3 regions of the Teredinibacter franksiae genome follow, and region 3 is predicted to be linked to each of the others. Evidence: predicted binding sites of a transcription regulator. Region 3 holds the regulator's gene; each other region holds the start of a gene.
What was found. Region 3 encodes FNR, which switches genes on or off when oxygen is low (the NO sensors DNR and NnrR bind a similar motif). Its sites were predicted from a motif close to TTGATNNNNATCAA; they were not measured.

Region 1 (3,217 bases), on a different contig from region 3:
CGCGGTCTTTTTGTTCGCCCATGGATAAGGCTACTGCAAATTGGTTTGCTACTGATTGGATAAGGTTTTGCTGCCAATCGGGTAATTTGTTAGAACCATTAATGTGTAAATCGATAATGCCAAAATGACGTTCGCCCATACTGATGGAGAAGCGTTGTTGGCCCTCCAGCAATAAGGGTTTCGATTTCTGATGAATATTGCGGCAATTGTTACAATCGGTTTTTTCGCAGGGGTTATCTGTGCGGTTGTGGGCGACCAATTGTAAGTATGGGCGCTGGCCTTGCTCGGTAAATAAACAAAGCTCAAGTTTATGGTCTCCAAGAATGTCGGAAAGATCGCTGATGGTATCGGAAAAGCTAAATTTTCCGTCGTGAGATTCTAAAATGTTACGTGCGGTGGTGATGAGGAATTCCAATGCGATATTGTTTTGCTGAAGCGCACGCGTTCTTTCTTCTACTCGTTCTTCCAGTACGTTGTATGAGTCGGCAATGGATTTGCTCATTCGATTAAATGTTTCGGCGAGTAACGAGAGTTCGTCGCTACCCTCTACGTCTACTCTTTGATTGAAATCCCCTTCGCTAATTCTCTCCGCGGTTTCCGTGAGTTGTGATAAAGGTTTTTCTACCCTGTTTTTTAGCAGATAGAAAATAAGGCTTCCCACCAATACCGTTATGAATAGTGCGGCCAGTTGAAATGTGCGTAGGTTTACAATTTTTCGTTCTGCGTCTTTTTGGAATTGGTTTACCAGTGTGTCGGTGAGTAATACTTGGTTTTCCAGTAGCAGGTTAAAGTTTGGGGTGTTGGTTGGTGCGCGGTTAGCCGTTGCTTGTAAAGCGGGTTTGGTATTGCTCAGCCAGTTGAAATAAGCGATGGCGAAGTATTGGGTGAGCTTCGAATGTTCTTCTTCGGGGTCTTTGAGCAGCGAATGTTGCTGGGCGAAAATGGAATGATTCCAGGTTTTGTGTAGCTCTTCAATATTTTGCGTTGCCGCTTCAAATTCTCCTCGCTCTAGGGCAAGCCCTATGCGGTAGGTTTGCATACGCATAGAGCCAGAAAGGTTAATGGCCTGGGCGTCTTTGTCCGCAAGTTCGGTAACCCAAAACGATACAAAAATACTGATAAGCGTGATTGCGATAATTGTAGCGAGGGAGACAGTGATGTAGCTCATTACCGAGCCAAATAGCCCTTGCTGGTAGTTGTCTGTGTTCAAAGTTGTCCCCGGTCGATTTACGTATTGGTTTCACCCAGTGTCTGCGAATGTTACCCCGACAGCAATAGTGGCGGGCTAAATAGCTATTTTTGGATGTGCGCTCTTAAGCGACTGGTTGTAATGGTCTCTATTAGTCTAGAACCGCCAAGGTTAATAGTGCCCCATTTTGAGGCTGTTTACGTGCTCCGGTGCGGATTGGCGAGTGAAATTGTAAGTCAACGGACATTGGTCTTACACCGGCATACCTCTTTGTGGGTACCCAAATATAAAGGAGTAGTTAGGCCAAAATTGGCTTTGATCTGGGTCAATTGTAGTCGCTCTAAGCTTTCTATAGTGGCGGTATCTCCGTAAATGTGTGTGCATTGCGCCGTACCCACACCCTAGGGCAGCCGAGGAAAATAATCATGAGTCACTTTTTAGATAAGCTGCGGTTTTTCAATGTGAAAAAATCCAGCTTCGCCGATGGTCACGGTGTTACTACCAATGAAGATCGCGGATGGGAAGACGGGTACCGAAAACGCTGGCAGCACGACAAGATAGTGCGTTCCACTCATGGTGTGAATTGTACGGGGTCCTGCAGTTGGAAAATTTACGTAAAAGATGGCCTAGTAACCTGGGAAACCCAGCAAACCGATTATCCGCGTACGCGACCTGATCTGCCTAATCATGAACCCCGAGGCTGCCCGCGCGGTGCGAGCTTCAGCTGGTATATCTACAGTGCCAACCGGCTCAAGTACCCTAAAATTCGTAAACACCTGCTAAAGCTGTGGCGTGAAGCGAAAGCTATCCATAGCGACCCTGTTGCAGCCTGGGAATCGATTGTTTCCGACCCTGCCAAGGCAACGAGCTATAAGAGCAAGCGTGGCCTCGGTGGTTTGGTTCGCTCAGGCTGGGAAGAAGTGAATGAAATTATTGCGGCGTCCAATGTGTACACCGCTAAAACCTACGGCCCTGACCGCGTGACTGGCTTCTCTCCGATTCCCGCGATGAGCATGGTGAGTTATGCCGCAGGTTCACGTTACCTGTCTTTAATTGGTGGTAACTGCCTGAGTTTTTACGACTGGTACTGTGACCTGCCCCCTGCATCTCCTCAGGTTTGGGGTGAGCAAACCGACGTGCCGGAATCGGCCGACTGGTATAACTCTGGCTACATCATTGCCTGGGGTTCAAACGTTCCACAAACCCGTACACCCGATGCTCACTTCTTTACTGAAGTTCGTTACAAGGGTACAAAAACTGTTTCGGTAACACCGGATTATTCCGAGGTGGCGAAACTTACCGACGAGTGGGTGGCTGCCAAGCAGGGTACTGATGCGGCTGTTGCCATGGCCATGGGCCATGTAGTGCTGAAAGAATTTCATGCCGACGGTAAAAGCGACTATTTTAAGCAATACGTTAAAACCACGACTGACTTCCCGTACTTAGTAAAACTACTGCCTTCCGAGCAGGGTTTACAGCAGGGTCCGTTCCTGCGTGCTAGCGATTTGAAGAAAAATCTTGGCCAGGAGAATAACCCCGAGTGGAAAACTATTGGGCTTAATTCAAATGGCAAATTGGTTTCACCCACGGGCTCTATTGGCTATCGCTGGGGTGAAAGTGGCAAGTGGAATATTGACCAGCTCGATGGCGGTTCGGGTGTAGAAATTGACCTTACAACATCGTTGAAAGATGTCGCTGATGAAGTAGTAGAAGTTGCATTCCCTTACTTTGGGGGTCAGGAGCACGAGTTTAACTACTTCGACAGCACCGATCACGCCGACGTGCAGCTACGTAAAGTGCCGGTGAAGAAAATTAAACTGGCTGATGGCAGCGAAGCGCTAGTAGCCACAGTTTATGATCTAACACTAGCAAATTACGGTGTGGATAACGGACTAGACTGCCCGAACACGGCCAATTCGTTTGACGATGATGCACCCTATACGCCAGCCTGGCAGGAAAAAATTACCGGTGTACCCCGTGAACAAATTATTCGCATCGCGCGTGAATTTGCCGACAATGCCGATAAAA
Region 2 (3,217 bases), on a different contig from region 3:
CACAAGCAGAACCATCAAACCAACATTCTTTTCTACGATGTCATGATTTTTCACTGTCGTTTTCCCCTCACGCGACTTGTGGCTGAGCGGCAGGAAGATCTTCCTCCGCAGGCTCTTCTTCAACAACGGTCTTATAGGTGTTGTAAGCCATAATCAACATACCTACGAGGAAAATAGAACCACCAAGGAAGCGTACAAAATAACCGGGGTAACTGGCTTCTACCGATTCTGCAAAGCTGTAGGTTAAGGTGCCGTCGGCGTTAAAGGCACGCCACATTAAGCCCTGCATAATACCGTTTACCCACATGGCGCAGATATAAAGCACGGTACCGATAGTTGAAAGCCAGAAGTGAGTGTTAACCAAGCTCACACTCCACATACGCGTTCTATTAAACAGCACGGGCAGTAAGTGATATACCGCGCCAATGGAAATCATCGCGACCCAGCCCAAAGCACCGGAGTGAACATGGCCAATGGTCCAGTCGGTGTTATGTGACAACGCGTTTACGGTCTTAATAGACATCATTGGGCCTTCGAAGGTAGACATACCGTAGAAGGACAAGGAAACCACCAAAAAGCGCAGGGTCGGGTCGGTACGCAGCTTATCCCAAGCACCCGAAAGGGTCATAATACCGTTGATCATACCGCCCCAGCTGGGTGCCAGAAGAATCAGTGACATGACCATACCCAACGATTGCGCCCAATCGGGCAACGAGGAATATATCAAGTGGTGAGGACCAGCCCAGATGTACACCGCTATCAACGCCCAAAAATGAACAATAGAAAGCTGATAGGAAAACACAGGCCGACCCGTTTGTTTCGGCACGAAGTAATACATCATGCCCAAAAAGCCGGCAGTGAGGAAAAAGCCCACCGCATTATGCCCATACCACCATTGGATCATCGCATCCATGGCGCCGGCATAAGCAGAATAAGATTTTGTGAGAGAAACCGGTACTGCCATACTGTTTACAACGTGTAACAGTGCAACGGTTACGATAAAAGCACCGAAAAACCAATTAGCCACATAGATATGAGACGTTTTTCGTTTAACAACTGTGCCAAAGAACACAATACCGTATGACACCCACACCAAGGTGATCAAAATATCAATTGGCCATTCAAGCTCGGCGTATTCCTTAGCTGAAGTCATACCCATGGGCAATGTAATAGCCGCGAGCACGATAATCAGCTGCCACCCCCAGAAGGTAAATGGGATCAGAAAACCGCCAAACAGCTTGGCCTGGCATGTTCGCTGTACGACATAAAAAGAGGTCGCAAACAACGCACAACCACCGAAGGCAAAAATCACCGCGTTAGTGTGTAACGGCCGTAAGCGCCCAAAGTGCGAGAATGGTTGAAAAATATCATTCAACTCCGGCCACATAAGTTGTGCTGCCAGCAGCACTCCTACGGCCATCCCAACAATACCCCAAACAATGGTCATTATCGTAAACTGACGTACGACCTTGTAGTTGTATGCTGGCTGCTCAGTTGCCAAGCCATCACTCATGGTTCAGTCCTATTAGTGTTGTGTTGTAAAAGAAGAGTTACCCGAGTATACGAGTGTGCTATTACCTAATTATTAAGTGCGTATTGGTAACAGGTTAGATTCCGGGCCGCAATTACGGACGATTATAAACACCGAAGAGATCATTCATTTGATTACCATCAAGCTCCGCCATAAACACCATGAATAATGGTGTTATGGCAAGGGTTAACACCTTCCGCTCAACCAGCAGCTCTTCAGCGCTTTAAAAAACCTGGGCACAGCTAAATCACCTATTAACTAAAGCACCTATATAGACTAGTCGAGCTTACGACCCTTTTGCGCAGCAATTCGCATGCGCAGTGCATTTAGCTTAATAAAGCCAGCGGCGTCTTTTTGATCATAGGCACCTGCATCATCCTCGAAAGTGGCAATACTTTCGTCAAAGAGGCTGTTAGGTGAACGGCGCCCCACTACTGTAACGGCGCCTTTATAGAGCTTCATACGAACGTCGCCGTTCACGAACTGCTGGCTTTCATCGATAAGAGCTTGAAGCATTGTCCGCTCTGGGCTCCACCAGTAACCGTTGTAGACTAGTTCGGCGTATTTTGGCATCAGCGAGTCTTTTAGATGTGCCGCTTCGCGGTCCAACGTTAAAGATTCAATCGCACGGTGTGCGGGAAGTAAAACGGTGCCTCCTGGCGTTTCATAGCAACCGCGAGATTTCATCCCTACATAGCGATTTTCTACGATATCCAAACGACCAATACCGTGGGCACCGGCTTTTTTATTGAGGGTTTCAAGCAAGGTGGCAGGTGACATGGCTTCACCATTAATCGCAACGGGGTCACCCTTCTCAAAGCTGATTTCCATGTATTCAGGGGCATCTGGCGCTTCTTCTGGTGAAACTGTCCAGCGCCACATATCGGGCTCAGCTTCGCTCCATGGGTCTTCCAGAATGTCGCCCTCATAGGAGATATGCAACAGGTTGGCATCCATGGAGTAAGGTGATTTCTTACTGGCCTTGGCAAAATCCACCGGAATGTCACGCTCTTTACAGTAGGCCATTAGCGTTTCACGGGAGGTGAGATCCCATTCTCGCCAAGGTGCAATCACTTTTACACCTGGCTTAAGTGCGTATGCACCGAGCTCAAAACGCACCTGGTCGTTACCTTTACCGGTTGCACCGTGTGAAATCGCGTCGGCGCCGGTTTCGTTGGCAATTTCGATCATGCGCTTAGCAATCAGCGGACGGGCAATAGAGGTACCCAGCAGGTACTCACCTTCGTAAATGGCATTAGCGCGAAACATCGGGAAAACATAGTCCCTAACAAACTCTTCACGCAAATCTTCAATATAGATTTCCTTAACCCCCAAAGCTTCGGCCTTGGCGCGCGCAGGTTCAACCTCTTCCCCCTGACCAATGTCGGCGGTGAAGGTAACCACCTCGCATTCGTAGGTGTCTTCCAGCCAGCGAACGATAACAGACGTGTCGAGGCCTCCAGAGTAGGCGAGAACAACTTTGTTGATTGAAGACTTATCGAGGGACATGGAAACTCCACACAAGGAAAGATTAAGATTCGAGGGCGCGAATTTTATTGGAAAGAATACCCGAACTCCAGCATTTCGAGGGTTATTTTGTCAATCCACAGCGAGGTTAGAGTTGCCCATGATCAGGCTAAGCCTACTCGACACATTTTTATCCACTTTGCCGCTACTGCTAGCAAT
Region 3 (3,217 bases):
ACTGTGGGTGGTGTTTTAGCGGGTTACATAGCGCCCTTTAAGCAGCATGATGTTCTTGTGGTCGTCTACTGCCGTAAATAGGGTCTCAAAGTGTCCGTTTAGAACCACACTGGAATCTTGGCCTAAAGATGAAGAGTAGGTCACCCCTGCGATTAAATCGCCAAGTTCCTTGGTTACGCTGTCCATTGCTTTGAAAATTTTCTTTGTGGTTTTGTTGTCTTCAAAAATTCTGCCTTTACCGGTTAGCTGCATGTAGGTATCACATTCTACTAGCCAAGCTTTACGCTGCACCATGTAGTTCTTGATGTTGCGTATGCCGCCTTTGTAGCGGGTGTCGAAGTGCTTGCTGCGGTATTTGTCCAGGCTCTCCATCGAGGAGGTCATGAAGTCCATGCGCGTATCTTCACAAAACTTCCAGGACATATAGCCTGGGAATTGCACGTTTTTTTCAGCTTCTGCTTTATCCTTTGCGCATTTCTCGTCACATCCATAGGCTGAAGATGCTAATACCGTCAGTGCGAGGGTAAAGATCATTGCCAAGTATTTCATTCTAGGTCACCAGTTTTTCTAGCCAGAGTTTTTAGTAAATTTGTATGGTGTTTGAGGTTATTAAAGTGGCCTATATAACTAATGTCAACCCTTTGTGATCTAGGCCCTTGTCATAAAGGCTATAAGCAGGGTCGAAAAGGGTAATAGGTGCCAACTCTTTATGTATGAGAAATGAGTCACAGCGTACGTGTGATGGGGGTTTGCTAGAAGTGAGGCTTAGAAACGGCTAAAAATATAATAGATGAATAAGTAATAAATGAAACGCCTAAGAGAGCAAAACGGTATAGGCTATTTGAGGTCTGTTTTAAGGTCATAAACCCTAGTAGAATATACAGAATTATCAGCCCTAATTTGGCTGTTAGCCAATAAAAGCCGGTAAACGGGTAGCCCATGCTGAACGCCATCAGCAACCCTGTGGCAAATAGCGCTGTGTCGTTGATGTGGGGAAGAACCTTGATGGCCTTCCGCTGAAGCAGGTCGGGGCGAGAGGTGAGCCAGATGACACGGATGACGAACCCCGCCAAACTAAATATCGCAAACCAGACATGGAAATGTTTTACAGCGCTTATCACAATTTTTATTAACCGGGTAGGTTCTCAGGCGAGAGCTTTAGCCACAAGGGCTTGGAGGGTGTCGGGAAGCTGAATCTTTAGTGCCGCGCTATGGCCAGTTTCGGACATTTTGGCCCACGTCTTCTGAATAATATCAATCAGCTTGGGCTCATCGTGCTTACCGGCGAAACCAGCGAGATAATGTTTGAGAAATACCAAGCATATAACATCTTCGAGGGCCTGGGTTTCTGGGTCTCTTTTTATCTGCCGTTTTTGGATAAGGTAGCGAACACGCTGCTGTTCCTCATGGTTGTACCCAGCCTGAGCCATTAGCTCGGTCGCTCGGTCGGCATGAAACACGGATAATTGTGAGCGCCACTTTTTATAACCTGTGCGCCCCTCGGGGAAGTTTGTGCGCGGTGATTTCCAGCGTTCTATATGCTGGGCTCTCGCGGCTATTCTAAGGTTTTCAGATGCTTCAGGGTTAAATTCGCCGAGCATTCGGGACATGCGTTGCCCGTATAGTAACTCTTTCGGGGCAGGTGAGCCGGTATCTGGGCAAAGCTCAATGTTGGGATCTACAGCGTTAGCCTCGTCTATGAGTGTGACGACAAGGCTGAGCCGGGAGGGTTATCGCTCATTGGGAATGTGATCTAGTCGAAAGCGACAGAGGCGATGTTTTTCAATGCATCCATATCGTCGATGATAACGTGCTTTTTATCCAGAATAATCACTTCTTGTTTATGTAGCCGGCTAAGTACTCTGCTCACCGTTTCGATCGTTAGGCCTAGGTAGTTGCCTATATCGGAGCGGGACATTGGCAGGTAGAACTCTTTTGCCGATAGTCCGCGGTTGTGGTTACGGGTAGAGATGCTCATCAATAGTGCTGCAATACGTTCGTCAGCACTGTTTTTACTTAACAGTGTGATCAATTGTTGCTCTTGAGTGATTTCTTTACTCATAAGCTGAAAGAAGCGGCGCTGAAGGTGAGGTACCTGTGTGCTCAACTCTTCCAGGCGGGTGAAAGGTATTTCACACACCGCAGAGGTTTCCAGGGCAATGGCCGAGTTAGTGTGATGGTTGGAGGCTAGTCCGTCCATACCAATGATCTCGCCAGGAAGATAAAAGCCGGTGACTTGCTCTTGGCCGTCGTGCGTTACTTTTACCGTTTTAATGGCTCCGGAGCGCAGGGCGTAGACCGAGCGGAAGGCTTCACCTGCGTGGTAGACATGGTCTGATTTTTGTACAGGTCGACCGCGCTGAATGATGTCGTCTAGCTTACTAATGTCTTCTACATGAAGGCTAATAGGCAAGCAAATTCCAGCCAGACGGCAGTCTGCACAATTTACCTGAGGGTTTTGGTGACATTGATGACTGGCGATGGTTTGCGGAGGCATAGTTAAATCCACGACAAAGGCTGATATGGCGCTACATTATATAGGAAAATGTCGCCGGCCGTCGTGCTAGATTAGATAAATACCGTTAGATACTGAGAGGGCCTGGGTTCACCGGTAGATGGCCCGACTCTAGGGCGCTCAGATATCGTTGCGGACTACAAAAGTTTTGTAACACTAAACTTTGTAGTCGACTCGTGCCTTCGAGGCCCATATAGATACAATCTTCTTCAAGTTCTTCTTCGCCGTCGAAGATCATGGCACCTTTGCTCTGTATCTCCCTGTTCAGTAGTTTTGGGTGTAAACCAATGTAGATATAGTCTGGCGCAACCTTCTGTTGTACATCTTTTACGTGGTCGCGAAGATCATCTAGGCAATCGGCATCGTGGATTTGGATGCCAATACCCGAAAACGAGTACTGGCGTATAAGTTTCACCAGCGATTCCAGCCGTGGAATGTCCACCAAATCGTCTCGACTAAGAACGATGTGGTAATGGTTGAAGCCGAGCCCTTTAAGCAGCGCGACGTGTTCATTGTTGATTTCACTGATTTTTGTGGCAACCCGGTGGCACCGTTGTGTGGATTCCGATAAACAAAAGTGGGACGCCAAAGCGTGCATTACTTCAGTGAGTTCATAGGGCTGCCAGTATTGAAACGGGTAGCAAAGCATAAGGGTGTCAACATTGCGCTGGCCAATGGCTTCTGCCCACGCGTGAATTTCCC

Region 1: a site for FNR is predicted at 1,505-1,518, ahead of H5336_RS06665 (nitrate reductase subunit alpha). Genes of this name have one in related genera too.
Region 2: a site for FNR is predicted at 1,662-1,675, ahead of ccoN (cytochrome-c oxidase, cbb3-type subunit I). Genes of this name have one in related genera too.

Annotation. Positions count from the first base shown of each region.
Region 1 is NZ_JACJUV010000001.1:1,649,318-1,652,534, reverse strand. It holds gene H5336_RS06670 (ATP-binding protein) at 1-1,210, opposite strand, end outside; gene H5336_RS06665 (nitrate reductase subunit alpha) at 1,615-3,217, shown strand, end outside.
Region 2 is NZ_JACJUV010000001.1:1,113,625-1,116,841, forward strand. It holds gene ccoO (cytochrome-c oxidase, cbb3-type subunit II) at 1-54, opposite strand, end outside; gene ccoN (cytochrome-c oxidase, cbb3-type subunit I) at 68-1,513, opposite strand; gene H5336_RS04480 (argininosuccinate synthase) at 1,808-3,040, opposite strand; gene H5336_RS04485 (ABC transporter permease) at 3,159-3,217, shown strand, end outside.
Region 3 is NZ_JACJUV010000008.1:263,057-266,273, reverse strand. It holds gene H5336_RS20870 (hypothetical protein) at 16-549, opposite strand; gene H5336_RS23940 (SirB2 family protein) at 753-1,121, opposite strand; gene H5336_RS20860 (DUF4202 domain-containing protein) at 1,146-1,700, opposite strand; gene fnr (fumarate/nitrate reduction transcriptional regulator Fnr) at 1,754-2,497, opposite strand; gene H5336_RS20850 (P-loop NTPase family protein) at 2,583-3,217, opposite strand, start outside.